4 regions of the Paenibacillus sp. EC2-1 genome follow, and region 1 is predicted to be linked to each of the others. Evidence: predicted binding sites of a transcription regulator. Region 1 holds the regulator's gene; each other region holds the start of a gene.
The links. The regulator Rex, encoded in region 1, represses fermentation and respiration genes when NADH is low (regulators of the CRP and FNR family bind a similar motif). The targets are predictions, from matches to a motif close to TTGTGAAATATTTCACAA.

Region 1 (7,714 bases):
GTGTAGTGAGCTGCTGCTTTTGCCATCAGAGTCTTACCTGTCCCTGGGGGACCTGTAAGAAGAATCCCTTTCAGTGGCCGGATCCCGAACTTCTTAATCTCTTCGTGGCGAATTAGGAAATCAAGCGCTTCTCTTAGCTCCTGCTTGGCATTATCCTGGCCTCCAATTTCTTCAAAGGTCAGCTTCATGGGGGAGCCTTTCTTACGTTTACGATCCCCTCCCGCTCCTACTGCAATTCCCCCTTTCATCTTCGCGATGAAGAGAAGAGTTCCAACAAGCATACCCGCAATCAGAATCGGAACGATGTTCACACCAATAAAGGCCAGAAACACAAACAGGACAGGAATGAATCCGATGAATACTTCTTTGGACCACTTAGGCATGGTTCCACACCTCCACTTTGCCCGGTTGACGAGGCAAAATAATAAACTTACCAGACTTTCCATCAGATAAACTTACATATACGTTCTGATCATCAATCTGCGCAGTTGCTTTTAACTCAGGTGAGCGTTTTGCCAATTCATTCAAAGATGTCTGAATATCCGTGTATTGTTTATTATCCATCGCTTCGGCGACGGATAACATCGCATCATCCCACCACTCATTTAGCTGTTCTGATGAATGATCTTCAACCTCAATTTTTAATGCGCGTTTTCCTACGACCGCCTTACCTTCTTTGTTTATATGTTCAACCAATCCACGTAAATTCGTGTCTGGCTTTAAATCAAGTTTCAAAGTGACGGTATCTTGGTTAATATCAATTTGAGAGTTTTTTACGCCTTCATACTGTGATACCACATTGGCCAACGGATTCTGAAGAGCCATTTGCCGATACAGATACCATCCACCAAAAAGTACCGATGCCGAGATAACGACCGTCAGGACGATAGGAACAATACGTAGTTTCAATGAAGTTCCTCCTTGTTAAATAGATGATATATAGTCGGTCTATCTTATGATGCATATATAACGTATGTCTTCTTCTAACATATACTTGTATACGTTAAATACAAATATGAGTATATCACATCTTATATACTTTTTCATTTTCAAGCTGTGAAAATATTAAAAACTATTTAATTATTTTTTATGCAAACGCTTACATATATAAATCAAACACACCCCATCCTAATGAATGGAGTGTAATTATGCTTTACTGGTTCGGTAATGTAATGTCTTCGCCGATTGGACGACCATCCTGAAAACGGTAGAATCGGTATTTTGTTTCATTATTTAGGTTATACAGCAGCTGCCATACATACTCACCCTCATACATTCCAGGGACGAGCCGTTCGATTACAGCACCAGGCAAATCTGAATTGATCTGAGCTCTTATCTGCGCTTCAGACTTACCATCACTTAATAATTCTGTATGAACCGTGTCGGCTCCTCCGAATGGTTTATGCTCTTCTGTAAACTTAACCCATACAATAATGTCTTTGTTATCAACATTTTGACCTGTAATAACCCAATACAAACTATCCTTGTCCCAGACTGATTTATAAGTTTTATCCCTCTTAATCAGTCCACCATGTTCTTGAGCTGCTATAATAGCCGCATTTTCTTCTTTCCAAACATCAGACATGACATAAGAATAATAAATTTGACAAGCCAATAATATGAGCAGAATTCCAGAAACGCTGGAGAGTATCCACTTTGTTTTTTTCTTCAATCGGCGTTCCTCGCTCCCTTGTTATTCCCTAAAGGGTTAACAGCCGTTCGAACGCACTTTGGGCTTCACGGCGAATCTTCTCTTCATCGAGCGTTAAACAATTACCATTCTTGACGATCTGTTTACCATCGACCCATACATGTTCCACATCCTTCGCACTTGCTGAATAGACGGCATGTGATATGAAATCCGTGTGTGGTAAGAAATGGGCTTGATCCGTATTCAACGCAATAAAATCTGCTTTCATTCCTGGAGCGAGCGTACCAATTTCATCTAAGAATAGAGATTTAGCTCCATAGATGGTACCCATACGAAGTGCTTCCGATGCAGGCACTGCTGTCGGATCACCCGTAACACCTTTATGGATGAGAGCTGCTAAGCGCATTTCCTCGAACATATCCAGGTTGTTATTGCTAGCGGGACCATCTGTTCCTAAAGATACCGTAACGCCTGCTTTAAGAAGCTCTGGCACCCTCGCTACACCGCTCGCCAGTTTAAGATTACTCCCTGGGTTATGAGATACAGCAACCTTATGAGTTGCCAAAATTTCGATCTCTTCATCCGTTAAATGAACTCCATGAGCTACTAAAGTCGGTCTGGAGAATACACCTAGCTTTTGTAAATGAGCTACGGGTCTCAGACCATAATCCTGAACATTCTGCTGTACTTCTGCAGCGGTTTCGGACATATGTGTATGCAGTGGCAGATCCAGATCGTGTGCAACCTGAACAAACTTCTCAATGTAATCTGGAGGGCAAGTATATGGAGCATGTGGTGATATCATCGTTGTTATACGGCCGTCTGCTTTTCCATGCCAATCCTTGGCGAAAGCTGTAGCCTCATCCAATTTATGCTTCTGAACCTCTGGCGAACATAGTCCAATGACACCACGGGTTAACACACCACGCATGCCTGATTGTTCTGTTACTGCAGCGACCTGATCCATATGGTCGTACATATCCAGGAACGTTGTTGTGCCACCTTTTAGCATTTCAACTAGCGAAAGGGAAGAACCCCAATATACATCATTCGCTGTGAATTTAGCTTCCATTGGCCACATTTTCTCCTGCAGCCATACCTGAAGTGCGAGGTCATCTCCATATCCACGGAGAAGTGACATCGCTGTATGTCCATGTGTATTGATTAAACCGGGCATAAAGAAAAGATGCGTACCATCAATGATTTCAATATCGGCCTCGACCTGCGGTTCTTCTTCGCCAAGGTAAGTTATACGATCATTCTCGACGACCATATATCCACGCAGAATAGATTTCTCTTCCTGGAGGACAGCAAAGGTACCATTTTTGATCATCCACTTATGATTCGTCATGTTCGGCATCTTCCTTTCCATTAACTAAGTAATAGGCCAAACTTTGAAGGTCTGTCGTGAAATCCGCCGTATGGATGCGAATTTGTGGTGGAGCTTTCAGAATCGTTGGAGCAAAATTGAGAATCGCTTCAATCCCCGCTGATATCAAACTATCTGCTACAGCTTGCGCCTCGACATCGGGCACTGTAATAATACCGATCCGAATTCCCTTCTCCTTAATCGTTGAAGTCAATTCTTCCATAGGCTGAACCACAATATTGTTAATGGATGTACCCACTTTCGGAGTATATGCATCGAATATAGCAACAATCTTCATGTTATCTTTCAAGAACGCGTTGTAGTTAGACAAGGCATGACCAAGATTACCTGCACCAACAAGCACTACATTAATCTGCTGATCAAGCTTCAATATATGGCGGATTTTTTCAATCAGGTATGTGACATCATAGCCAATTCCCTTTCTACCGAAATCTCCAAAATATGCAAGATCCTTGCGAATCTGTGCTGGGTTCAAGTCTAGTTTTTGTCCTAACTCTTGCGAGGACACGGTTGCTACCTCCCGAACATGAAGTTCGTTTAGGTAACGTAAGTAAACGGGCAGTCTGCGTACTACGGCCTCCGAAATTTTTTCCGATTTCATGCATGCTCCCCCTAATAATAAACTCAAAATAATATTCTAATGTTCCTGTTCCTTCCCCATCCACTCCGTGATCCGAGAAACCATTTGCTCTGTTGGCATATGCTCCATCTTCGGTCCAGGTAGTGAATACAAGAAGTGCTTACCATAGTATGATTCAATTACACGGGTATCATATACAATGACGATTCCTTTATCTTGTGCTGTTCTTACAAGGCGTCCGAAGCCTTGTTTAAAGCGAATAACAGCCTGTGGCACAGATAACTTCATGAATGGATTCTTCTTTTGTTGCTGAAGTAATTCACTCTTCGCCTCAACAAGCGGATGATTTGGCGGTTGAAATGGCAAACGGACAATAGCAAGGCACGTTAGAGCCTCCCCTGGAATATCAACACCTTCCCAGAACGAACTAGTTCCCAAAAGAACGGAAGCACTGCTATCCTGAAACCTGCGAATCAGCTTCGTTCGACTCGTTCCATCCATGCCTTGTCCAAGAACAGCGATGTCACTAGATGACAAGGCTTCTTTCAAAGGCTCATATACCTGACGAAGCATACGGTAAGAGGTGAATAGCACTAACATGCGCCCCCGCGTCACCATGGCCGTATCTGACAGAGATTGGACCAAAGTATTTACGAACAAAGGATCTCCGACGGTTCCCTTTACGCTCGGAAAGTCTCTCGGAATTAACAATAATGCCTGCTCCCGGTAATTAAAAGGAGAAGGAAGTTGAACGGTGTTTAATCGTCCCTGTTCCGAAGCTTCTTGAAGTCCCAAGTTATCAATCATATACTGAAACGATTTATCTACAGATAGGGTAGCAGACGTTAGGATCACACTCTGTTTCTTATCAAAAAACAATTCCTTCAGCTGACTACTTACATCAACAGGCACCGCGTACATCTGCAAAGATTTGCTGCGGAAATTCCCATTGGCCTCCATCCAGTAAACAATACCGTCATCATTCAATGTCATAAAAAATTTCAAATTCTCACGATGGGAAGCCAAATCCTTAAAGAGCCCATTAATATCTGTAATCAAACTATCTGCACTATAATCATCCAGTTCTTCTCGAATCTCAGAAGTGAGCCGATCACCCTGACGAACCACTTCACCTAAGGTTACATATATTTGATTCTCAAGTTCTGTTAAGCTAACCCAATCCTTAGGTTTCTTAGAGGGCGATAGACGAAGTGTAAATTGCCCCACCTCACCTGAAGCATCTCCACGCTCAGGTAAAAGACCAAAAAGGAGATCATTTAGGCGATCCCAACTCTCCTTAACCGTTAGAAGATCAGGATAGATCCGATCAATGACTAATGTCCAATCCCCTGCCTTCTCATGTGCTGAGGTTTGAAGCAGTTGACGCAGTGCTGGCAGCTGTCCATTACGGCTATCCTTATATAGGCGAGTCAGCGTATGAACCACAGTGAAATACTTCAAGTTAAGCCCTAGATGCTTACCTGCCACATCCTCTAAATGATGTGCTTCATCGATGACAAGCCGTTCATAGGCTGGCAAGAGCTGATGATTCGCCTTCACATCGGTGAACAATTTCGAATGATTCGTGATGACTACATCTGCAATTCCTGCTTCGTGTTTCGCACGATGGTAGAAGCATTTACGGAACCACGGGCAGGCACGGCCTAAACAAGAGTCCGATTCACTTGCAACCGTCTCCCAGTAATCTCCACCCCGACCTCCAAGGTTAAGCTCTTCATCATCCCCTGTCTCTGTCTGTGCTAACCAGACAATCATCTGAGCAGATGTAATGATATCTTCTTTAGGTGTATTAAAATCTCTTCTGTTTATTTTATGTTCAAATTTTCTCAAACACAAATAATGCTGTCTTCCTTTGAAGACGGCGGCTTTAAACGGAAACGGTATTACCTTTGTCATTAATGGAATATCCCGTTCACGAAGCTGTTCTTGAAGGTTAATGGTATGTGTACTGACCATGACCTTCTGTTCTTGTTTCACACTCTGATATATGGAAGGGAGCAAATATCCTAATGATTTGCCCGTCCCTGTCCCCGCCTCAATCAGAAGATGCTTATCTTCTTCTAAAGCAGTCATGACTTCCTCGAACATAATGTCCTGAGCGTCACGGCTTTCATATTGAGGAAGCGTCTCTCTAAGATTGTCGCGTACTTGAGACATGTATTCATCAAAAGAAACATCTGCAAGCGGATTGTTCTCATTCTCAGCCCGTGGAGGCGCCATCTCCGTCCAATCCTCTATATTCAGAGCAAACTGGCGGAAGTATGTGAAGTTATCTGGTTCCTGAAGGGCTTGATTCTCTAAATTCACTCGCATTCCGTCAAAGAACCAACCTAGGTCACTGTCTTCATCTGCAAAAAGATCACTAAGTCGTTGAATCGTGATGAGCGGTAACTGATCAAGCTCTTCAAGACACTTCAAGAGCGCATATGCGGTAGCCAGTGCATCACTGTCTGCTTGGTGTGGCCGATCATGCTCAAAGCCAAAGTGGGATGATACCATCCCAAGCTGATACGATGTTAGTGATGGGAAACAAATTTTCAAAAAGTGTATCGTATCAAGAATCCGTCCGCTAAAAGGCAAATAGCCACAGCGGTCGAGTGCATTTTGTAAAAAATTAAAGTCAAAGGCCACATTATGACCCACAAGTACAACATCATCGAGCATTGGTACCAGTTCCATCATCATTTCCTCTAGTGAAGGCGCATCTGCTACATCACTGTCCGAAATACCTGTTAAACCTGTAATAAACGGTGGAATCGGAATCCCGGGATTGACATAAGAGCCGTAAACTCGGGAAATACTGCGATCTTCATCGATGATGGCCAGCCCCACTTGAATGATTTCATCGGCTGACTGGTTGCCCGTGGTTTCAAAATCCAATACGGCAAATTTCATGTTCGTATAAATCCCTTTCCTTCCAGTCTAAATAACAGCATAACAGAAGTCACGCCTTTTGAACATTATAGACATAAAAAAGACGATGCCGCAGACTCGACATAAGAACACCGAGTGGGCATCGTTTTTGCACAGACTCCTATTCATAACAGCGATATCAATTGACTTCCGTATTGCAGCTGACCACGGTTTTTGTGGCAAACTTCCAGGTTATTGAGTGGATCGGGAAGCGTAGGATCACTTTGAATAGCTAGTGTAAAATAATCCCGTGCATTCTCTGTCCTTCCGTTAATAACCTGAATACAACCCAGTGCATTATAGATCATAGCTTGCAGAAACCTTTTATCGTCTGCGAGTGGCAGAATCGACATTAGATAATCTGAAGCTTCTACCGTTTCACCCAAGTGCAGATGAGCCATCGCTTTATATAATCGGATCAGTAAACTCTCGGGGTAAACGGATGCAGCTACAGCAAACTGGGTAATTGCGGGCCTAAACATCAGCAACTTGTAGTAACCTTGACCGCGAATAAAGCTATCGAGCTGCAATTCAGGTGATTCAGTTGGCGGAAAAACCGGAGTTGTAGCTGCACTTTCACGGAATAAAGCCATTTTCTCTTCAAAATGAAGCCATTCGTCAATGATACCTTCGCTCATGCTCTTCAGCAAGTTCCAGTTATGAGCCAGCGCCTGTTTCTTGGGACCGTGTGCGGAAGGGTAATGCTTCACAATTTCATCTAACATGTTGTTCATTTCGTCGAATACATGCTGAAACATGGATTGCATCCCACCCCTAGCAGAAAAATGAGATCAGTGCGTCGTGCATGAGTTCATTTTTTGTTAAAGCGGACTTTTTCATTCTCGAAACAAGCGCTACATTTTGGAGTGCAGTTCTTTATCGAATCGTTGCATGAATCTCACGATGCTCGGTAATAATCGGTTTGTTAGCACCATCTACAATAACTACAGTTGGTTGATGGTTCTCATATTCTTCTTTGGACATCATGGCATAAGAAATAATAATTACATTATCACCTGGCTGAACAAGTCTTGCTGCCGCTCCATTCAGACAGATAACACCACTGCCGCGTTCTCCTGTAATAACATAAGTTTCAAGACGCGCTCCATTGTTATTGTTTACAATCTGAACCTTTTCATTCTCAAGGAGATCTGCTGCA
Region 2 (7,714 bases), 170 kb from region 1:
GATCCACCAGTTGCCAGGATACATGCAACATCAGGATGGTTCATTAGTGTATTGGTTTTATCCATGGATGGAGCATCGATCCATTGAATACAATCTTCCGGTGCACCGTGCTTCACCGCTGCTTCCAGCAATATCTTGGCTGTTTCCCGGCTGCACTGTTGTGCGGATGGATGGAACCCGAAGATAATTGGATTTTTCGTCTTAATGGATATGAGAGCTTTAAAAATGGTGGTTGACGTTGGGTTCGTTACAGGTGTAATCCCCATAATGATCCCAACAGGTTCAGCAATCTTCTGATAGTTACCGTATGGATTATCTTCAATTACGCCAACGGTTTTATCATATTTAATGCTGTTGTGGATGTATTCAGTAGCGAACATATTCTTGATGATTTTGTCTTCATAGACACCTCGCCCAGTTTCTTGCACTGCCAATTTAGCTAAATGCATGTGTTTCTCTAGACCTGCAAGTGCCATTGCTTGAACAATCCCATCAATCTGCTCTTGGTTGAGAGCTTTAAACTGTTCACTTGCGCGTTTCGCTTTGTCAATTAAACCCTGAATATACTCACCTGCTGTTTGCTCCTTTACCTGAGTAACTCCATTGTTCTTGATAGCCATTCCCCTCATCCTCCTGTAAAAAAATGTTTATTATCTCTCTACACCTTGATCATATCACAGGGATCTCTAAAAAGATAGTGAATTATTTCACAAAGTTAAATGTTTTTTCTGAAATGGTTTGAAACGCTTACATCGCTTCTATGATGCATTTGTCTGTGTATTCTTGCACTTGTTCCCCCTTGTTTAAAGTGAAAATAATCACAATGTTTGAAATTTCGCCACTTTTACCTTGGTTTCCTCCCCCACAAGTGAATGTATTCACGTTATAATTAATTTAAATTTAACCGAAAATATGAAGGAGTTAGGGGATATAGACATGAAAACATTGGATAGTGTCATGGTAACCCAAGGAAATACCAGCTGTTTCTCGGAGCAAAATCTAAATCGTCTGCTTGTAAGCATGAAGGATCGTATCATACCGGAAGGATCACATCTCTTCTGGGAAGGTGATTTTTCAGATAAATTATATTACATTAAGCGTGGGCGTATTAAATTAACGAAATCGACTGACGAAGGAAAAGAACTTATACTATATATGTATCAAGCTGGCGACATGGTTGGTCAGGCGGATCCATTCTTTAGCACGAAGCACAGCTTCTCGGCTGAAGTTCTTGAAGAAAGTGAAGTCGGAGTCATTGAACATAAAGATTTAGAAATCCTTATCTGCCAACACTGTGATTTTGCGATCGACTTTATGAAATGGATGGGAATCCATCATCGTATTACACAAACGAAATTTAGAGACCTTATGATGTATGGTAAACCGGGTGCCCTTAGCTCAACGCTGATCCGTCTTAGTAACACTTATGGTGAGACGCTTGAAGATCAATCGATTCTTATTAATAAGAAAATTACACATACAGATCTATCAAATATGATCGGAGCTACTCGTGAGAGCGTAAACCGAATGCTCAGTGATCTTCGTAAGAAAGATGTTGTGGAATATATCAGCGGGATGATCGTTATTAAAGACTTAGCTGCACTTCAAGAAATATGCCACTGTGAACTATGCCCGCATGAAATTTGCCGGATCTAATCTGTTTGTATAGATAGCTTAAAGACACCCGAATATGAAATGTGATTCTGGGTGTCTTTTTGTTATGGTGTGCATAAAAAACGATACACAGTCCACAATAACGAGGTCTTTCCAAATCAATCACTAGGGAGTGTTTCGCATGAGAGAAGGTTTGATTCCTGCCGTTCTTGGAACAGTAGTATCTGCTTCTGGCGCCGCTCTATTTAGCAGCAGTAAGTACAAACTTGCCGCAACGGGAATTCTCGGGTTCGGTCTTGCCCATATCGTACTGGGTGCGATTGACTTAGTAGAACACCGGTAGACTGTTTTGGAGGATATAACCAAAGGGGACGCTCTGTAAGCCACACATCTGGCTTTAGAACGTCCCTTCTCTTTATGTTTTGATGTAAATTACATTATCTTTTTTCCTTTTACCGGCGAAATGAACCAGTATGCCATCCCAACGAACAAGGCTCCTCCAATAATATTACCAAGCGTAACTGGGATCATATTGCTAACCCAGCCGGTTATTGAAATCGTTTCTGGATGGCCGGGTAGTATCGTTGCCAAGGACAGAAGTGTCATATTCGCTACACTGTGTTCATAACCCGTAGCAATAAAGGCGAATAAGCACCACCATATCAGTATGAGCTTCGCAGTGTCCTCCTTCGCACGACTTCCCATCCACAGCGCGAGACAGACAAGCCAATTACACAAGATGCCTCGGAAAAACAGCTCCATAAACGGTGTATTCATCTTATTAGCTGCAACCGTAAAGAGCAAATGATCCGATGGAATAGCTTTAAACAAGCCGGTTCCCCATATCAACAGGCTAAGAAGCACTGCCCCACCAAGGTTACCAAGGAATACGATCACCCAGTTCTTCAATGTATCTCTGATGGATGTTCGCCCAGCTAGAGTACTCATCGTGAAAAACATATTGTTACCGGTAAACAGCTCCGCTCCTGCAAAAACAACTAATGTCAACGCAATCCCGAATGATGCACCCATGACTAAAGTCTGTAGCGGTGATCCCTCTACTGCAAACGGAGCTCCCAACTTAAAGATCAGAATGATTCCAATTCCAATATAGGCGCCGGCAAGCATAGCTGAGACTATATAACGAGTCATACTGGCACTCATCTGTTCCTTTTTCTTGACTGCTGCTTCAATGATGGTTTCCACTCCCTGTGTAAACATAGGGGTACCTCCTGAATTGTTATTCCGAGTAATGGCTATTCACTACAAGGCAATCTGTACAATATCATCCTCTAGACGGATGGTATAAGTCTGGACCTTTCCACTGTCAGGCTCCTGCACATTTCCAGTCTCCAAGTCAATTCGCCAGTCGTATAAAGGGTCATATAGATAATGTCCTGACACAATTCCCTCCGCAAGCGGCCCGCCTTTCGGGTGCGGGTTCTTATTCTCTAGCGCGAAAAATCGTCCATCAGATGTGCGGAACACCGCAATCTCTTCGTTCTCTATTACCACAACCCTTCCGATTCGCACCATAAACTCGTCAATTTTCCCAATAGCTATATACTGACTTGTCTTCATATGTCATCATCTCCTTTATTACAATCTACTCAGCAACTACAGGACTAGCATCTTGAAATAAAGCTTTACGGACTTGATTGTCATTAAGCACTTTCTGCCAAGGCTCTTCGACCTGCTGTAGAGCAACCTCGATTCTTTCCACCAAAGCTTTACGCTCTGCTTGATCCTCAACAATAACTTTTTTGATATGATCAAGCCCCATACGTTCGACCCATTCCGAAGTTCTCTCCAGATAGTTACCTGTTTCACGATAGTACTGGATAATAGCACCACATACTTCAAATAGTTCTTCATCCGTTTTCACCTTACAGAAAGTGTCTGCGATACGAGCCTTAATTCCGCCGTTCCCACCGATGAAAATTTCCCAACCTCCGTCATTACCAACGATACCAATATCTTTCGTACACGATTCAGCACAGTTACGTGGACAGCCATTTACAGCCATCTTGAACTTGGCGGGAAGATCCAGTCTCTCGAACTTTTTCTCAAGCTGCGCTCCCATCCCCATCGAGTCCTGTGTTCCAAAACGACAGAACGTCGAACCTACACAAGTTTTTACAGTACGAAGGGATTTAGCATAGGCATAACCCGAAGGCATATCGAGCTCTTCCCATACCTTAGGCAAATCTTCCTTCTTCACACCGATAAGATCTAGGCGCTGTCCCCCCGTCACCTTCACGACCTTAACGTCATATTTGAGCGAGACGTCTGCAATTCGCTTCAAATCCTCCGGTGTCGTCACGCCTCCATACATCCGCGGCACGACTGTATACGTACCATCCTTCTGGATATTAGCATTCATCCGTTCATTAACAAAGCGCGATTCCTTCTCATCTTCATGGGTTTCAGGATAAATCATACCTAAGTAATAGTTAATTGCTGGGCGGCACTTCGAGCACCCTTCAGGATTATTCCATTCCAAAACGTTCATAACTTCTCCGGTCGTTCTCAATCCTTTGGCACGAATATCAGCTACGATTTCATCACGGCTATGTGTCGTACATCCGCATATTCCTTGCTTAGCTACCGTTTGGAAACCGTCTCCAAGGACATATTGCAAGATCTGTTCAACAACGGGTTTACATCCGCCGCACGAACGGGTTGCACCTGTACATGCTTTAATTTCATCCACAGTGGTCAGGCCTTGAAGCGTTACCGCATCCACAATGGTCTTCTTGGTTACCCCATTACATCCACAGACAATCTCTTCGTCTGCCATGTTTTCGACCGAAGCTCCTTTGTTAGTGCCTCCACCACAGCACCCTGTACCCATTACCGTACTATATATTTCATCTGTCATTATGGCTTCCTGCTTGATTAGCTTCTGCAGAGCTGCCGATTCAGTCACATCTCCGAACAAAACAGCACCAACGATCACATTGTCTTTAAGCAGAATCTTTTTATATGTTTTTTTCCATTCATCCTTAGCTACAATGACAGTGTGCTCTGGACCTTCAATAAATTCACCGGCCGAAAATACATCGACTCCACTGATTTTCAGCTTGGTCGAAACGACCGATCCTTCATATGGCATGGTGTCTACACCGCATAGATGCTTCGCAAGCACCATACCTTGTTCAAATAAGGGTGCTACGAGGCCGTAGCATACCCCTCGGTGTTCATCACATTCTCCGACAGCATACACGTTTGCCATCGATGTCTGAAGATAATCATCCACCACGATCCCACGATTAACTTCAATTCCGCTCGCCTGTGCCACGTCCACATTCGGTTTAATCCCGACAGCCATGACGACAAACCCCGCTTCTAATTCTGTTCCGTCACTAAAACGAAGCCCGGTAACTCGATCTTCACCCAATAATTCAACCGTCTGCTTGCCCATGGCAAACTTTATTCCTTGACTCTCCAGCTCTGCTTGTAGCATAGCCGATGCCTGATGATCAAGCTGACGCTCCATAAGATCATTCATCAAGTGGATGACTGTAACATCCATGCCTAAATTGACAAGCCCCTTAGCAGCTTCAAGACCCAGAAGACCACCGCCTATAACCGCAGCTTTTTTATACAACTTAGCCGCCGCAAGCATTTGGCTACAATCAGCAATGTCTCTAAAACCAACAACACCTTTTTTGTCGCTACCTGGTACGGGAAGAATGAACTGATTTGAACCTGTGGCAATGATTACTCGATCATAAGGAACCTCGAGACCATTCTCAGCCACCACTACCTTATTTTCTTCATCTATTTTCGTGACGGTTGTTCCGGTGTAAAGTGTAATATCATTTTCTTTATACCAATTCCAATCATTCAGTACGATATCATCTACCGTTTTGCTTCCCTCAAGTACATAAGATAACATAATCCGATTATAGTTCGGGTGTGGTTCGCTGCCGAACACGGTAATATTATAAGCGCCACCTAATTTAATGATTTGCTCCACCGTACTGATCCCCGCCATACCATTACCAACGACAACTAGCTTTTGTTTGTGATCTCCAGTCATGTTCTCTTCCTCCTTAAAGGCATAACCAGCCTGCTTGATATGTCTGTCAGCAAGCCGTCCTCATGTTCAGATTTGAATGTCCCGCGCTTTGAATTTCCAATATTATGCTCTATGGCAACATTATACATTTAAAATTTAATGCTTATTGTGATTATGTTCACACCAATTGTGAATACTTTCACAAAATTAATTGAAAAAGATGAAAAAAAAAGACAGTTTTCACTGTCTCATCATTATCTCATTTATACAATTAACGCTTTCAAATATGCTCGCCCACCTTGAGGGATTTTCAAATATGGACGAAGACCGGTAAAACCTTTTGAGCTTAGATCGACTCCTGTCATCCAATTGCCCGATACACTGACACCTTCTGTGGACATAACTAATGAAGGCGCTGGAACATGCTCCTGGTATAAAGGAATTCTCGTCGAAAGGGTCTTGAAATCTTTACCTCTTTCCTTCAAGGGTAAAGGACTTAAGTATGTTGGTACTAAGTAATCAGATATAGCTTCCATTTCATCGTCAGTAAAAAACGGATCATCACCCAAAAATGGATGTAGGAGCTGTATCTTCTCGAACAAAGACCAAATGACCATTTGCAGCATTCTGCCGGTTAGGCCCTTGTCGTGGAGTATAGCTGTTTCTTGGGCATCCATGATTGAACTCGAATTCGATGAATCTCCATCCATCAGCAATTCGCTGTACCTCTCGTATCCGATACACTTCCATCCTTTTGGACTCTTAACCCATTTCTGAAATATTCCACTTTCTTGATTGCTTCGGATCGAGTACATTTGATCCCTCGCATCTGACTCTATTCCAGATAGCGCATTTCTTAATGAGACGGGCAAATATTGTTCCAGAAGATTTTGAGTCTTATCAAAAATATGCTGAACTCTTAACGAAGCCCTTTCAAGCTCGGCGGCTTCCTCTTGTCCATAATGAATATGCGGTAGTTTGACCGTATCTTTCATAAAGAATCGCCTCCTTGAATGTGTTTCAGAGCTTTTTTCAAATTATACTACACAGGACAACTTGTGGTGCAAGTACTCTTGTTAAATTAGAAAAAACCCTGCCCAAAGCACTAAGCTTTGGGCGAGGGTTTCTGTGAAACATCTTATCTTTTTACTTTACCCATTGCTCAGCCCAGTTCGAAATCTGTTCCATAACGGGTTTCAGTGCTCTTCCCTTATCAGTCAACTCGTATTCAATCCGAACAGGAGTTTCAGGATAAACATGCCGGATTAAGATCCCTTCACTTTCCAAATCTTTCATTCGTTCGGACAGCATTTTGTCACTCATCGATGGAATGAAGTTTGAAATATCTTTAAAACGTTTGGGACCACTCATCAGTGTCTGAATAATCAGCCCGTTCCAGCGCTTTCCTAGGAAAGCAAATGCGGACTCAAAACGAGGACATAAGCAGAGATTCGTAACTTCCATATCATTCACCTCTTTACAGAGTCACACTACCTAGTTGTGTTTCTTCATAAAACTTACAATTAGTTAGTACATATAATAATACCATATATTCTTGGAACTGAAAACCATTGATCTGTAAATTGTTGTCTCTCTATATTATCTATCTATTATAGCGATGACTTACCGAATACAAAAGGGGGAATATTTTATAAGATTCTACTTAATATATACATTTACCCAGTTACAACCTTTTGTATGCATGAAACAGCAAAAAGAAGGTCGCCCAAATATCGCTATGGGCAACCTTCTATTCAGAACAGAATTTGACTAAACTAGAACCCGCAATGAGCGGACAGGCTGGCTATTTCCGAATACAGGCTTAACTGTAAGGGCATTTAGTGCCGCCCAACGGATACCATTCGAGATTACCTTAATGATCTCAGGATTGTAGTACGTAGGATACGTTTCATGTCCCGGACGGAAATAAAATATGTTTCCTTGTCCACGCTTGAAAGTACAACCACTCCGGAATACTTCTCCACCTTCAAAGTTACTAACAAAAATCAGCTCATCTGGTGCAGGGATGTCAAAAAACTCGCCATACATCTCTTCATGCTCCAGTATGATCTGGCT
Region 3 (7,714 bases), 2.6 Mb from region 1:
TTTATAAGAAACTCGTTTATACAGGAAAAGAGAGAATATACAGGACGAAAGGTTGATTAACGTGGAGAACCATCCTGAAACACCCTCCAACTTTATAAAAAATGTCATTACCGAAGACCTGAAATCCGGTAAAGTCAAAGAGATTGTAACTCGCTTTCCACCTGAACCGAATGGATATCTTCATCTCGGTCACGCAAAGGCGATTTGGATCAACTTCACATTAGCAGCTGAGTTCGGCGGCAGAACGAATCTTCGTTTTGACGACACGAATCCGGTTAAAGAAGATGTTGAATATGTAAACTCCATTAAAGAAGATGTGAAGTGGCTCGGCTATGACTGGGATCAGCTTCGCTTCGCTTCCGATTATTTTGAAGAAATGTACAACCGCGCAGTGCTTCTGATCAAGAAGGGAAAGGCATACGTTGACGATCAGTCAGCAGATGAAATTCGTGCAAACCGCGGAACGCTAACAGAGCCCGGACAGAACAGCCCATATCGGGATCGCACTGTTGAAGAGAACCTTGAACTATTTGAGAAAATGCGTGCGGGTGAGTTCGCTAATGGAGAGCGTGTTCTTCGTGCGAAGATCGATATGTCTTCTCCGAACATCAATCTCCGTGATCCGGTTATCTACCGAATTTCTCATGCACACCACCATAATACGGGAGATAAGTGGTGCATTTATCCGATGTATGCTTTTGCTCACCCTATTGAGGATGCGATTGAAGGGATTACTCATTCCCTCTGTTCCCTCGAGTTCGAGGATCAGCGTCCATTCTATGATTGGGTTATCGCAGAGTGTGAAATGCCAGCTACTCCGCATCAGTATGAGTTTGGTCGCTTGAACGTAGCCCAGACGGTAACGAGTAAGCGTAAACTGAAGCAGCTTGTGGATGAGAACTATGTGGATGGCTGGGATGACCCGCGCATGCCGACCATTTCGGGTCTTCGTCGCCTCGGATATACACCGGATGCGATTCGGAATTTTGTCTATGAGACAGGCATATCGAAGGCTTACGGACAAGTGGATCGTCAAGTGATGGAACACTTTATCCGCGAGGATCTTAAGCTGAAGGCTCCGCGTACGATGGCTGTGCTTGATCCGCTCAAAGTGGTCATTACGAACTATCCTGAGGGACAAGTGGAATGGCTGGATGCAGAGAATAATACGGAAAATCCAGAGATGGGTGTTCGTCAGATTCCATTCTCTCGTGAAATATATATTGAACAGGAAGACTTTATGGAGAATCCGCCAAACAAGTATTTCCGCCTGTTCCCTGGTAATGAGGTTCGCTTGAAGCATGCCTACTTCATCAAGTGTAACGAATTTATTAAAGATGAGAACGGCAAAGTCGTTGAAATTCACTGCACCTATGATCCAGAGACAAAGAGTGGAACTGGATTTACAGGACGTAAAGTGAAAGGGACTATTCACTGGGTTGAAGCTACTCAAGCTGTTCCTGCTGAATTCCGCTTGTTCGAGCCTCTTATTAAAGATGAGGAGCCCGATGAAGAATTGGAGCAAGAAGTTGCAGGGGATGTTATTTCAAGCGAAGATGCAGCTGAGGCGCCAGAGAAGACGTTCCTCGACTTCGTGAACCCGAATTCCTTACAGATTGTACATGGCTTCGTAGAACGGAATATGATAGATGCTAAGCCGCAGGATAAATTCCAGTTCTTCCGTCATGGATACTTTAATGTAGACTCTAAATACTCTGAGCCGGGTCGCCCTGTATTTAACCGGGTTGTATCCTTAAAAAGCTCATTCCAGCTGCCGAAGAATTCTTAAGTAGCACGGACTCCCGCTAGAACTAGCAAGGCCCGGAAGCTCCCTTTAGAGGGAAGACTTCCGGGCCTTGTCCTATTTTACAATCTGATTAATGGGTCGAGTATGGTTCTTCCTCATAATCCTCATCCGTTTCCAGATCGGGCGTCAGGATATCTTCTTGCTTGCGAAGCATATACCACATCCATCCGAAACCAATAGCACCAACTAAGGCTAGCATCATACCCGTTCGGTACATGGTTTGAGCGCCAAAGTTCTGGAACATCCAACCCCCAGCAATACCTCCGATGACACCAGAGATGCCGCTCCAGGATAAGGTGTAGATGGCCTGTCCAGACGCGCGGTACTGCGTGGGTACAAACAGCATAGTCAACTGAGTTCCAACATAGAAGTAACCGCCAAAGGTAATGCAGTGCAGAACCTGAATAAGAGCAACCTCCATCGGTGTTGAAGCTTCAGCCATAAGCAACCAGCGGAGAGAGAAGAGAAGGCTTACCACTGTCAGACATCCAATTAACACATTGATCTTACGTTTCAAGTACCGGTCACAGAGCAGGAAGACGGCTACTTCAAATATTGAAGCGAAGAAAATAGCCAGTCCCACCATCTGTTTAGTACCCCCGAGATCAAGGATATATAGGGACATGAACGTGTTATTCATCGTATTAGGAATCGAGACAACAATACCAAGCAGGATGAACCAGATGAAATAAGGATTCAGGAACAGCTTGCTAAACCCGCGTAAATTTACGGTAGCCGAGCCCGTTGTCTTCTGAATATTCGGAAGAGACAACATGAAGACGGCTGCAATGACCAGCATAATAGAGAAAACAATGGAGATCCGTCCGGATCCTAATCGGTCAATCACAGGTCCTGCAGCAACGGCTGTTAGTGCCCAGCCAATGGAACCCCATAACCGGAATGAGCCGAATTTCTGACTTGTACCTTCGATATATCCTAGAATAAGGGTGTTCGTCTGTGAGAACATGGGTGTTTGAAAGAAATAGAATAGAATCATTGTTGAATAGATCATCGCATACGTATTCGCCTGAAAAACAAACTGTACAAGAAGTAGCGTTCCCGTCATCATAATAAGAATAACGCGCTTGATGTTCTCTGCACGATCACTCCAATACCCCCAGAAGGGGTTAGCGAACACGGAGACAAACGGGGCAATAGCCATCAGGCTACCAATCTCTACTTTGCTCATTCCGATATCTTGCAGGTATAGTTGAAAGAACCCGGTGAATATGACCATGGTTCCATATATGAAAAAGTTATATAGTTTTAGTGACTTTAATGATGGTTGATCATTGTTCATATTCCGCAAATAGGTCATTCCTTTCAAACCGAATGCAATACAGAAAAATGGCCTGAGAGCCGAATATCTTCTCTCAATGTATCACGCATTGAAAAGGGATACAAACCATCTTCTATGATATTATCCATTTAATGTTAATGTAATACAAGTGTAATATATGTACTCTTGATGGAATAGTAGTCGATTCTCATAGCAACATTTGAACCATAAAGAGCAGGGTTGGGAGGATGAAAATGGGTAGTTTTCAGATGGATTTTCATGTAACGGAAGTAGCGATAGATTTGACAGGCATCGTCCTCTCTGGTGGATCTTCGAGGCGTATGGGGAGGGATAAGGCGATGCTTCCCGTTGGCAGTGTTACTTCCATTGAACGCACGGCACTGTCTCTTAGAGCGGTATGCAGGGAAGTGCTTATCTCCATCAGCAACCCGAAGTCTTATGAATTCCTAGGATTAAGAACAGTAAGGGATATTTATATCGGCAAGGGGCCAATGGCTGGGCTGCATGCTTGTCTAAATAGATCTGAAACAGCTTGGAATATGGTTGTGGCATGTGATATGCCATTTGTGAGTGCAGAGACGATGCAGGCGCTTATTCAAATTGCGGCAGGTGATATGACCAGAGAAACCGAAGTGGAAAAGACAAGGGCGGACTTGCCCCATGATCTTAGGGATGAGGCAGTTGGACGCACTGAGCTCGACGCGGTAATACCTGTAGTTGGAGGTAAAGCACAGCCTCTCTTTGCCCTTTATCACCGGGATGTTCAGACTAGCCTTGCGAACTGTTTAAGCCGAAATGAACTGCGTATGATGGATTGGCTTGCTCAATTACATGTATTGTATGTTCCAGTGGGAGACTTGTCCCAGCGAGTAGGGAGGGAAACTACACGGGATTTATTTAACATGAATGAGCCTGAAGACTATGTTACAGCATGTAAGTGGGTGGAGGATTCTACTTCGGGTGACATTTCTTGATTCGTAGAGACCGAGTGAAACGTGCTGAACGGTAGGGAATGAAATAAGCAGCTTCGGATTTCCCGAAAGCTGCTTTGTTTACATGTCCTGGGCATGGATTGGAAATCGCTCCTTAGCCACCAATCTGCGACATACGTCGATGAGTGGGCGTGTGACTTTGGGCTTTTTTCTCGAGTGCTAGAGCCATCTCGTGGTTTTGCGGTTTATTTCCTAAGGCTTTACGGAATAATGCAGCTGTGGCTTCCGGATCATGAGCAACCCGGCGAACGTTGAACTCATCAGACCAATAGAGACAAGCCTTAATATGTCCATCTGCGGTGAGGCGAAGTCTATTGCAGGAGTCACAGAAGTGATCACTTACCGGATGGATAAGCCCGAAAGTGCCTGCCGCGCCTTCAACTCTCATATTGCGAGAGGGTCCATTACCCGCGGGACCTTGATCCTCTTGAATAGACCAACCCGCTTCGCGACAAACATCGGTTACATGGCTTAGAGGAATGTATGTTTTTCGCCATTCATCAGAAGCCTGTCCAATGGGCATATATTCAATAAAGCGGACATGAAGAGGACGCTCAAGGGTCATTGCAATAAACGCTCGAATTTCATCCTCATTAAAACCTTTCATTAAAACCATATTGAGCTTGATCGGATCGAGTCCAGCCTCATATGCAGCTTCGATGCCTTCAAGCACCTTCCGCACATCGCCACCTCGGGTAATTGAGGCATAGCGCTCTTCCTGTAATGAATCAAGGCTAATGTTGATCCGAGTAAGTCCTGCTTCTTTTAAAAGACGGGCCTTAGAAGGTAATAGAAGCCCGTTGGTTGTAAGCGAAATATCCTGAATTCCTTCAATCGCGGAGATCATAGCGACAAGAGACTCTAAATCTTTGCGAACGAGCGGTTCGCCACCCGTGAGCCGTACCTTGGACACGCCCATTGGCGCAAGGACTTTAAGTACAGCTGCAATCTCTTCATAGCTCATGATTTCGTCATGCGGCTGAAATACCATTCCTTCTTCAGGCATGCAGTACACACAGCGAAGATTACAACGGTCGGTTACCGATATTCGGATATAATCATGGATCCTTCCAAAGGAGTCCGTCAGTGGTTCAACATTTGGTTTCATCTATCGGAATCCCCTCTCCAGCTAGCATGGTCACATTGTAGCGATTGCCGAAGCGGGAGTCAATGGAGTGGACATGATAAAAGATTAAATTTTAACTTTAAAATTCGCATATAAATGCGATCCATGTGAACTCTATCACAGAAAACGTTTTCAGGTGTCTTTATACTGTAGTTACAGGAACATGAATTTCCCCTAGGAAATATGCCCTGAGTTAACAGTTAAGCCATCCTGATCGGGATGGCCGCTGTTTTCAGGATAATTTCCATAATTTTCAGAAACTTCCGGGAATCATTTTTCATTAAATCACCCATAGTTCAGTCATTTGCGATATACTGTGAAGGATATCACATCCAACAAGAGGTCACCATTAGGAGGTTCGATATGGCGATATCGTCTGTTCAAACATTGGAGGTACCTGACGTCTGTCACAGGTGGCTGGAAAATCGCGGGACGATTTATCAGCTGCTCACTGAATTTCTAGGCCACAAGCCTACACTATCTTTAGTTGCACATTGGAGTCGCAGTCATGGCATTAGTAAAGCTGCTGAGTTAACTCGTGGAGGCCGTGAACTTATGCATTATTTAAGTGGCCGCTCACCAGAGGAACTCGTGAAGATTTGCGAAAGGGAAGGTGCCGAATACCGTAGATTGCTGCAGCATTCGAAACAGCGTCCACTAGCGGAATCGCGTTATTCTCCTTACTCATGTACGGCACAGGATCTATCTGATTTCTATGCATCGGCGGGGGTCGCTTTTAAGAAAGTGAGCGGCGAACCTGACGATCACCTTGCAATTGAGCTTGAATTTATAACGGTACTGCATGATCGTATGCTGAATAGTTTGTACTCCGAAGATAGCATGATCGAGCTCATGGATATCCAGATTCGATTCTTGGAAGAACATTTACTCACCTGGATCCCTGCACTATGTAGAGAACTAAACGCTTCAACGATGAGTCCGATCTATTTATCGGTATCACGATTGCTTGCAGAGTTCCTTGAGTACGATGTGGCGATGCTTCGGACTTGGAGACAGTCTTGTCTGACGGTTAAAGAGCCGGTTCGTGAACCTGTACTCGCATAGAGACAATGATTGATACAAGCTACAATCAGGTCTAGATGTACTTCTTCATATAAGAACAAATGAAAAAAAGGACACACTTCCTATAATTCGGAGTGTGTCCTTTTTGAATTAATCTTCGATTTGCTTTTTGCGGAATTTCATGAGGAATTCGTATACCACAGGGACAACGACAAGTGTCAGCAGTGTAGAACTGATCAAACCGCCGATAACCGTAATACCGAGCCCTTTAGAAATAATACCTGCGCTGTTCTCCCATCCGAAGACGAGTGGCAGCAAGGCTCCTATAGTTGCAAGAGCAGTCATCAGGATTGGACGAAGACGTGTTGCACCTGCTTCAAGAAGCGCATCGCGAGTAGACATTCCCTCACGTTCCTTATGGATAACACGGTCTATCAGTACAATCGCGTTTGTTACAACGATACCAATCAACATCAGTACACCCATCAAAGCGGATACGTTCAGTGTTTCGCCTGTAATAAGCAAGGCGACGATTGCACCGATGACGATGAATGGTAGTGAGAACAGGATCGCGAATGGTGCAAGCGCACCTCCGAAAGTAACAACAAGAACGAAGTAAACAATCGCAATGGCTGCCAACATTGCAAGACCAAGCTGACCGAATGTTTCATTAATCTGTTCGGTTACGCCGCCGAAGGAGACAGAAACACCCTCAGGTAGTTTCATTTTATCAACTTTGGCTTGAAGATCAGCGGAAGCATTACCTACGTCTGTAGTCAGAATGTCAGCATTAATGGTAACAACCATCTTACCATCGATACGTGTGATGGAATCCGGTGAGGTACCTTTCTCCACTTTAGCGACGTCTTTAATTGGAACTTCCATGCCAAGCGGTGAGGTTACCGTCTCATTTTCAATTTCCTTGATGCTCTTATAAGTCTGATTATCAGCTTCAATGTAGACTTTATAGGATTTATTCTCAATCTTCACCTCAGTCAATACAGGACGTTCACGCATTGGACTGAGTTTCATAGCGAGTTGACCTGCTGTCAAACCGAGAGAGCTAAGCTTCTCTTGATCCGCAACTAATGTGTATTGCTCATAGGCTTCTGATAGGCTAGTTTCTGCATTTTCGAAGCTGGCTGTATCTTTCTTCGCCAGTTCTGCAATTTCATCAGCTACAGGCTTGATCTGATCGAGTGAATCACCAAAGACATTAACGGTAAGCTGGTTACCGCCCATGCCGCCCATGTCCATACTTGCCCATACACCTTCAGGAACTTCTGTCTCGAGGCCTTCGACTAAGTCTTTTTTTACATCCTCAAAGTTCTTCGTATCTGGGTCGTACATGACATAAAACAGACCGGAATTGGCTGACCCCATACCTAGTGGGTTGCTGCCTCCGATGGAGAATTGCATGCTTTGAACTCCATCTTGAGCGAGAATGTACTTCTCGGCTTTCAATG
Region 4 (7,714 bases), 600 kb from region 1:
CTTTAAATTCATGCAACAAAATGATACTTCGTTCCCCCATCTGCTCATCTATTGGTCGCAGTCGATCACGGTTAACCAGTGTTTCCTCATCCGCTAATAAAATGACATATACGATCCGAGCAGCTTGTTCCTTCAGCTCCTCTGCTAACCATTCAGCTTCACTTGGAAAAGTTACATAATCAATGACAACATCATAATCAGCGTTGAGCAAATTATGAGCGAGGCTGGCGATATTCACCCAGGTGAGCCGGTTTGTTTTCTCACATAACCAAGGTTTCCCCCTGCCTACAATAGGAAGATGACTTATGTTATCGCCTGAAATATATGAACTTCGTTCCAGTGAATGAACTAGCTTTTTCGAGGTGGTCGACTTCCCAACACCCGCTGGTCCTGAAATGATATAAACGGTTCTTTGCTTCATAAGATCACTCCAATATTGAAAGTCTCTTACCTTCCAGCTACAAATGCTTGCGTTTTGTCACCTTGTTCATCGTGCTCTGTATATTGACCTCTTGCATATTCTGAAATAACCTTATTCCAGAAATGTTGCGCAGGGATATTCGTCTTAAGTTGGAATACTTCCCACGGACTTGAATGAAGATCAAACAACGCGATCGCCGCGAGCTTCCCAACTCCTTGGCGACGATACTTCTTCATTACAAAAAACTCTGCCATAGAGAAAAAGGTCTTCTCTGCCGTTTGAATCTTCCTAACCAGAGCAAATCCGGCATGCTTCCCATTGACTTTAAAAAGATAAGGAAATCGAAAGTCTGGCTCGGTCCAGTAATCATTTAAGTAAGGATAAGGAGCGTAGAGACCGTCTTCCTCGATATCCATATCCATATATTCTGAAAAGTCATAAGCGTAAAAATGCATTAGATTACTTATCGTTTCTTTTTCATTTACAGGAGCTGCATATACTTCAACATGGTTTAGGTTCATCCGAAATCACCTCCTCACTTCCAGAATTGCGTGACTTATTGTGAGATGTCTACTTGTATTCTTCTCCACGCACTTTAGAGTAGATCATTAGATTAATAAGATGCCCGTATTCATCTCGTCTCCAATTCCGAAGTGTACCTTCATAAGTGAATCCCGTCCGCTCCGCAACGTTCTTACTTCGAATATTCCTTGAGTCGACTCGAATCTCAAGTCGGTTTGCTCCTAGAATCGTGATCGCATAATTCGAAATGCCATCAACTGCCTCGCTAATAAGCCCTTTACCTGAACACGAACTACGAATCCAGTAACCAATTTCAAAACGTCTTGCCTTCCAATCGATGCGGTGAAGTCCGCTGCTTCCGACGAAAGCACCTGTCTTCTTGTCAAATAAATGGAGTACCAGATCTGTCCGCTCGAGAAAACTCACTCTAGCTTTTCGCACATAAGACTCCGATTCATGTACCGACGGTACGTTCATTGCAAAGGGCAGCCATTTACGGAGATCCGAAGCACTCTCTTTAATCGCATCATTAATAACTGCTCCATCACCCCATAATGGAGCTCGTATGAGCAAACGCTCTGTTTCAAAACTTTCGGGAAATTCAAGCATTATTGGATTCAGTCCAAACCCCTCCTATACTAATGATCAAACAAACGCATTTGTTTTAATTGTGTAATTAGTCGATCTACTGTCTTGCGAGGTTTTGATCGATGATCGGGAAGCAGATGCACACCTGACAATGAACCAATCTGTTCTACTACATCTTCAATGCCCGTTCGGTCTGTATTGAGATGATGCTGAAATACTTCATGTGACAAGCCTTCAATGCAGCGATTGATTTGCTGTGCTGGCCAGGAGTCTGCACGATCTCCTCGTTTCTTTAGTCTGTGAAGAAGCACCTCTCTGGAAGCACCTAATGTAAAATGGTGAACAATGATGTCATCTCGTCTCAATCTACCGACAATTTCATCAAAGTATTGAAGACTCGTAATGGTCATCGGCACAATGATAATGCTTGAGGATGTCTCATTTATGTAGCGCAACATTGAATAGTTAAACTCTCTCCACATCGGATAATCCTGAAAATCACCATGTTTACTATCACTCGGTAAGTTCTTACGAATATAATAACCAGCATTTTCAGGATCATAGACATAAGAATTCGGTAAACGGCGATGTATCTCGTAAGATGTCTGGCTCTTGCCCGATCCAAATGCACCGTTAACCCATATAATCATAGATTGTCACTCCTTCTACAAATCTTAAACCTATCCTTTCGTCAAGGACAGCTTATAATCCTATTAGACCGAATTATTCTCTGTTCATACGTGCATTCACATAAAAAGGAGATCTATTATCACAGCTTCTACGCTGCAATAATAGATCTACACGTGAAAAAGACAACAGAAGTCCTACCTCAATGCGTATAACTTATTATATCGTAGGAATCGCATCTTCAAATGAAGAAATGAGAAGTCCGCCAAATGCGGCACCTTCTGCAGATGAAGAAAGTTCGACTTTTGTTAAAAGCTCTACAGATAAGCTACGGCTATTGAATCCAGAAATCGTGTACGTAGCATCTTCTGCTTCCGCACTTGAAACAATAAGCTCCACTGGATGTGGGGAGAGGTTTAGAATGTTGATGGTCGCGTTTTTTCCAGTAGACATATCCTCATAATACGTCTTGGTTTCTCCCGCAGGCAGATAAAATAATTCAGGAATGATAAAAGCCATAATAGCAACCTCCTCTCGCTTTTGAGATAATACATAGTATTCCTCAAATCTAGTTGTGCAACGGTAGATGTCATTGCTTAACACTATTTTTATTGGAGGTTGCAAAGCTTTAAATTCAGATAATCATAGGCTCAAAAGTATTTTATGGCAAACATCCCCTTTGATTCCTTCAATTACATGAAACCCTGTAAACTCTTACACCACAAGGAATTTCAGGCTTTTCAAGCTCTGAAATTGTGACGAATCTGGTAACTATCGTGAATATTTGAACAAAGTTTGAACTCCCCGAAAACCGCAGTATTACAGTGATTTCTCTCACAACGCCCCCTCTTTGTAACAATTTGAACACAGAATGTTACATACTTCGTCATGATTAATACATTTAATGGCAATAAGTGAAATAAATGCTTTTTGCAAACTGTGAAAATTATTCTTAGTATAGATTAAGGAAAGAAACAACCACCAGATGAACAAGTATGAAAGAAAGGGGTACACCATGAAAAAACGAGGGCCGTTATTTGCATTGTTCTTGAGCTTTACATTGCTTTTATCGGGATGCAGCTCACTTACAGTTTTAGATCCTAAAGGACCTGCTGCAAGAACCCTATCTGAGACCATCATATTTTCCATTCTTATGATGCTTGGGGTTTTGGCGGTAGTATACACACTGTATATCTTTATCCTGGTTAAATATCGGGCTAAGAAGTCTAACGAAGGATACGTGCCACCTCACGAAGAGGGAAGTAAGTGGCTGGAGATCACTTGGATCGCCATTCCTATTATTATTGTAGCTATTCTGTCTGTAGTGACCGTTAAGACTACGGTTGCTGTCGAGAAGGTTCCAGCTGGTTATGAGGAGCAAAAGCCACTTGTAATTTATGCTGCTACATCAAACTGGAAATGGCATTTTAGTTATCCGGAGGAAGGAATCGAAACCGTTAACTATGTAAACATTCCTACGCACCGTCCTATTGAGTTCCGCATTTATTCATTCGGACCGATCACAAGCCTTTGGATTCCTCAATTGGCTGGACAAAAGTATGGTATGAGTGACATGGTCAACAAACTTAATTTGGTAGCAGATGTTCCTGGATCTTACCTAGGTAAAAACTCAAACTTTAGTGGTGAAGGATTCGCTCACATGGAGTTCGAAACACTGGCTATGCCAGCTGCTGATTTTGATGAATGGGTAAACGACGTGAAGGAAACTGCACCAAAGCTTACGGAAGCTGACTTTAAAAAGCTTCTTGATACGAAATTCGTAGGCAGAATGTCTTTCTCGAATAACCACTTATCATTTAGCCCTGCACCAGAAGAAGGGCATCATGGAAATATGGATCATCAAGACAACAAGACTGAACATCCTGATCCAGCAACAAAAGATGAGGCTGAGTTCGATACAGAACCAAATGTTGATCCGAACAAGCCTATGCCGGAATCCCCGGCTGAAGACAACTCAACAAACCATGAAGGACATTAATGATATGGAGGGTTACTCCCTCCTGCCTTTGACATGTACTTCGGACATCCAGAAAGGAGTTAAGCCCTTATGAAATGGGACGAATTTTTCGTTACCGGCGAACCGATGATCTATGGCGCCATGGCAAGTATCGTACTTGCAACGCTCGCAATTATCGTAGGTTTGACCTACTTTAAAAAATGGGGATATTTGTGGCGTGAATGGTTGACTACGGTAGATCATAAGAAGATAGGTGTTATGTATATCATAGCAGCCTTGATTATGCTCTTCCGCGGTGGCGTTGACGCTATCATGATGCGTGCCCAAACGGCAGCACCGGAATTAAAATTCCTAGATGCTCAACACTATAATGAAATTTTCACTACGCACGGCTTAATTATGATTCTATTTATGGCCATGCCGTTTATCTTCGGTCTGATGAACGTTATCATTCCACTCCAGATCGGTGCGCGTGACGTAGCTTTCCCACGTCTGAACGCAATCAGTTTCTGGTTATTCTTCTTCGGAGCTATGCTCTTGAACATTTCATTTGTCATCGGAGGATCGCCGGATTCCGGTTGGACATCCTACTTCCCGCTGGCAAGTAATGAGTTCAGCCATACAGTAGGTAATAACTATTACTCCCTTGCCCTCCAAATTTCAGGGATCGGGACACTGCTTACAGGCTTGAACTTTATCGTTACCATCCTTAAAATGCGTGCGCCAGGTATGACGCTCATGAAAATGCCGATGTTTACCTGGTCTGTACTAATTACCTGTGTCATCATTATCTTTGCTTTCCCAGTTCTTACGATTGCATTGCTTCTGATGATGTTTGACAGACTATTCGGTTCCCAGTTCTTTACGATGGCGAATGGCGGTATGGATATGCTATGGGCCAACCTGTTCTGGGTTTGGGGACATCCTGAGGTATATATCGTTATCTTGCCTGCATTTGGTATCTTCAGTGAGATCATCTCAACTTTCTCGAAGAAGAACCTTTATGGATATACATCGATGGTGTTGAGTATGGCCGTTATTTCAGCTCTGTCCTTCCTCGTCTGGGCTCACCACTTCTATACGATGGGTCAAGGCGCTATGGTTAACGGATTCTTCTCCATCACAACGATGGCGATCGCCGTTCCGACCGGGGTCAAGATATTTAACTGGCTATTTACGATGCGAAAAGGCCGAATAACCTTTACAACACCAATGCTTTATTCACTAGCATTTATTCCGATTTTCACAATCGGTGGTGTAACAGGTGTTATGCTTGCGATGGCAAGTGCTGACTATCAGTATCACAACACAATGTTCCTGGTAGCTCACTTCCACTACGTTCTGATTCCTGGTACTGTATTTGCGGTAATCGCCGGTTTCCACTATTGGTTCCCGAAAGTATTCGGATTCAGACTTAATGAACGTCTTGGTAAAACCGCATTCTGGTTTATCGCAGTTTCATTTAACGTCACTTTCTTCCCACTGTTCTTCTTGGGTCTGAAAGGTATGACACGTCGTACGTACACTTATTCTGCAGAAACTGGATTCGGACCACTCAACATGCTTTCCATGGTGGGTGCAATCGGATTAACGATTGGTTTCATTCTGCTTGTGTACAACATCTACTGGAGTACTCGTTACGAACCACGCGACAAAACAGGAGATCCATGGGATGGTCGTTCACTCGAATGGTCATTGCCTAGCCCAGTACCAGCATACAACTTTGCTGCTACACCTAAAATCACAAAGCGTGATGCTTATTGGTTCGCTAAACATGAAGGTGAATCATTGTACGACGAGAAGATTACGAAGATTCATATGCCTAGCAACTCCGGCAAACCTTTCATTCTCGGTACAATCTTCTTCTTCTTAGGATTCTTCCTTGTATTCAGTTGGTGGATTCCTTCCATCATTGCAGGAATTGGCGTTATCATTGTTATGGCAACAATGTCCTTCGATCGGGATAACGGATACTATATTCCGGCAGAAGAAATTGTTGAAACAGAAAACAAATTGCGGGGTGATACGGTATGAAAATAGATGCCACTCAGCCGCTTGAATACGGAACAGAGGAAAACCGTAACAAGATTTTTGGATTCTGGTTATTTCTCGGAGCTGAAATCGCACTGTTCGCTACCCTGTTTACCGTTTACTTCGTTCTAGTCAACCGTTTTGCGGCAGGCCCGAGCGGAGCTGAAATATTCGAGATCGGTCCGGTTCTTGTTGAGACCTTTGTTTTGTTAACATCAAGTTTTACCATTGGTCTAGCGATCCACGCTATGCGCCTTGGTCTTAAAAAGCAGATGATGATCTTCATGATCATCACCCTGCTACTCGGTGCAGTATTCCTTGGAGTCGAAATCTTCGAATTCTTCACTTATGTTCATGAAGGTGCGACCTTGTCAACAAGTGCATTCCTTTCCAGCTTGTTCATCCTTCTGGGAACTCACGGAGCACACGTTACCTTCGGTCTTTTGTGGGGTGGAGGAATTCTCCTTCAACTACGTAAGCACGGACTGGATCATCGTACAGCTAACAAAACTTTTATCTTCTCGCTGTACTGGCACTTCCTGGACGTTGTATGGATCTTTATCTTCAGCTTTGTTTACTTGAAAGGACTGATGTGACATGTTGAAACAGCTGTTTCCGATTAAGCATGTAGTAGGATTCGTTTCCTCCCTCGTCCTTACCGCTATTGCGCTTGTTGTGCTTATGGACCTTCCGTCCGCGGTGAAGATGGCAATACTGGTGGTTACAGCATTACTGCAAGCTTCCCTTCAGCTCGTCTTGTTCATGCACATCGGGGAATCGGATAATAAGAAATCACTTTGGATCAATATCGCCTATGCAATGTTCGTTGCATTGGTAACCATATTTGGTACACTCTTCATCTTCGTATGGGGTTGGTACGCTTAATAAGCGTTAACTAAGCCATTGAAGTTTGAAGTATACGAACAGCCCTCCTTGATTTCTCAAGGAGGGCTGTTTTTTTATGTTCATTGTTTTCTATTCCATTTCGGCAAAATCTATATGGAACCTAATTTACTCATTCTTGCTTCTCCTGCCTCTCAGGCAGTGGAAAGGTAATATCGAACCGAGTGCCTACGCCAGCTTGACTTCTCACCTTAATCGTTCCACCTTGAAGCTCCACTAGCTTTTTGACTATGGAAAGCCCCAGTCCAGTTCCACCATGTTGACGTGAACGAGACTTCTCAACCCGATAGAACCGATCAAACAGGTATGGTAGCTCTTCTTCGGCAATACCGATTCCAGTATCCTCAATCGTTATTGTTACATGCTTCGAACCTTTATGAAGATGAACCCGAATATCTCCCTGATCGGTATACCTTATGGCATTGTCTAACATGTTCAGAATAATCTGCTCCATCCTTAGTCCATCACCAACGATGAGTGGAATTTCTTCATCATAACTCCCCCTCATCACCAGTCCCTTTTCGTTCACTTTCCATTCCATTTTACGTATACTGCTGCGAACAATATCCGTCAGATCAATCCATTCTAGGGATAGACTGATCTTCCCCTCTTCCATCTTAGCGAGCTCAAAAAGATCATTCACT

Region 2: a site for Rex is predicted at 5,826-5,843, ahead of nirB (nitrite reductase large subunit NirB). Genes of this name have one in related genera too.
Region 3: a site for Rex is predicted at 5,540-5,557, ahead of ACK8P5_RS23775 (TorD/DmsD family molecular chaperone). Genes of this name have one in related genera too.
Region 4: a site for Rex is predicted at 2,933-2,950, ahead of qoxA (cytochrome aa3 quinol oxidase subunit II). Genes of this name have one in related genera too.

The regions. Positions count from the first base shown of each region.
Region 1 is NZ_CP186006.1:2,159,281-2,166,994, reverse strand. It holds gene ACK8P5_RS10285 (AAA family ATPase) at 1-383, opposite strand, end outside; gene ACK8P5_RS10280 (hypothetical protein) at 376-909, opposite strand; gene ACK8P5_RS10275 (DUF5590 domain-containing protein) at 1,154-1,585, opposite strand; gene ACK8P5_RS10270 (amidohydrolase) at 1,701-3,002, opposite strand; gene ACK8P5_RS10265 (redox-sensing transcriptional repressor Rex) at 2,989-3,642, opposite strand; gene dinG (ATP-dependent DNA helicase DinG) at 3,679-6,537, opposite strand; gene ACK8P5_RS10255 (tetratricopeptide repeat protein) at 6,681-7,313, opposite strand; gene panD (aspartate 1-decarboxylase) at 7,432-7,714, opposite strand, start outside.
Region 2 is NZ_CP186006.1:1,991,099-1,998,812, reverse strand. It holds gene adhE (bifunctional acetaldehyde-CoA/alcohol dehydrogenase) at 1-620, opposite strand, end outside; gene ACK8P5_RS09370 (Crp/Fnr family transcriptional regulator) at 937-1,656, shown strand; gene ACK8P5_RS09365 (asparagine synthase) at 1,796-1,957, shown strand; gene ACK8P5_RS09360 (formate/nitrite transporter family protein) at 2,047-2,835, opposite strand; gene nirD (nitrite reductase small subunit NirD) at 2,878-3,195, opposite strand; gene nirB (nitrite reductase large subunit NirB) at 3,221-5,659, opposite strand; gene ACK8P5_RS09345 (hypothetical protein) at 5,902-6,633, opposite strand; gene ACK8P5_RS09340 (winged helix-turn-helix transcriptional regulator) at 6,785-7,102, opposite strand; gene ACK8P5_RS09335 (ThuA domain-containing protein) at 7,409-7,714, opposite strand, start outside.
Region 3 is NZ_CP186006.1:5,050,402-5,058,115, reverse strand. It holds gene ACK8P5_RS23795 (glutamine--tRNA ligase/YqeY domain fusion protein) at 53-1,789, shown strand; gene ACK8P5_RS23790 (MFS transporter) at 1,878-3,116, opposite strand; gene mobA (molybdenum cofactor guanylyltransferase) at 3,341-4,081, shown strand; gene moaA (GTP 3',8-cyclase MoaA) at 4,194-5,207, opposite strand; gene ACK8P5_RS23775 (TorD/DmsD family molecular chaperone) at 5,589-6,290, shown strand; gene ACK8P5_RS23770 (efflux RND transporter permease subunit) at 6,399-7,714, opposite strand, start outside.
Region 4 is NZ_CP186006.1:2,758,750-2,766,463, forward strand. It holds gene ACK8P5_RS13035 (AAA family ATPase) at 1-421, opposite strand, end outside; gene ACK8P5_RS13040 (GNAT family N-acetyltransferase) at 448-942, opposite strand; gene ACK8P5_RS13045 (GNAT family N-acetyltransferase) at 992-1,552, opposite strand; gene ACK8P5_RS13050 (AAA family ATPase) at 1,582-2,181, opposite strand; gene ACK8P5_RS13055 (hypothetical protein) at 2,378-2,677, opposite strand; gene qoxA (cytochrome aa3 quinol oxidase subunit II) at 3,174-4,157, shown strand; gene qoxB (cytochrome aa3 quinol oxidase subunit I) at 4,227-6,170, shown strand; gene qoxC (cytochrome aa3 quinol oxidase subunit III) at 6,167-6,763, shown strand; gene qoxD (cytochrome aa3 quinol oxidase subunit IV) at 6,765-7,052, shown strand; gene ACK8P5_RS13080 (ATP-binding protein) at 7,183-7,714, opposite strand, start outside.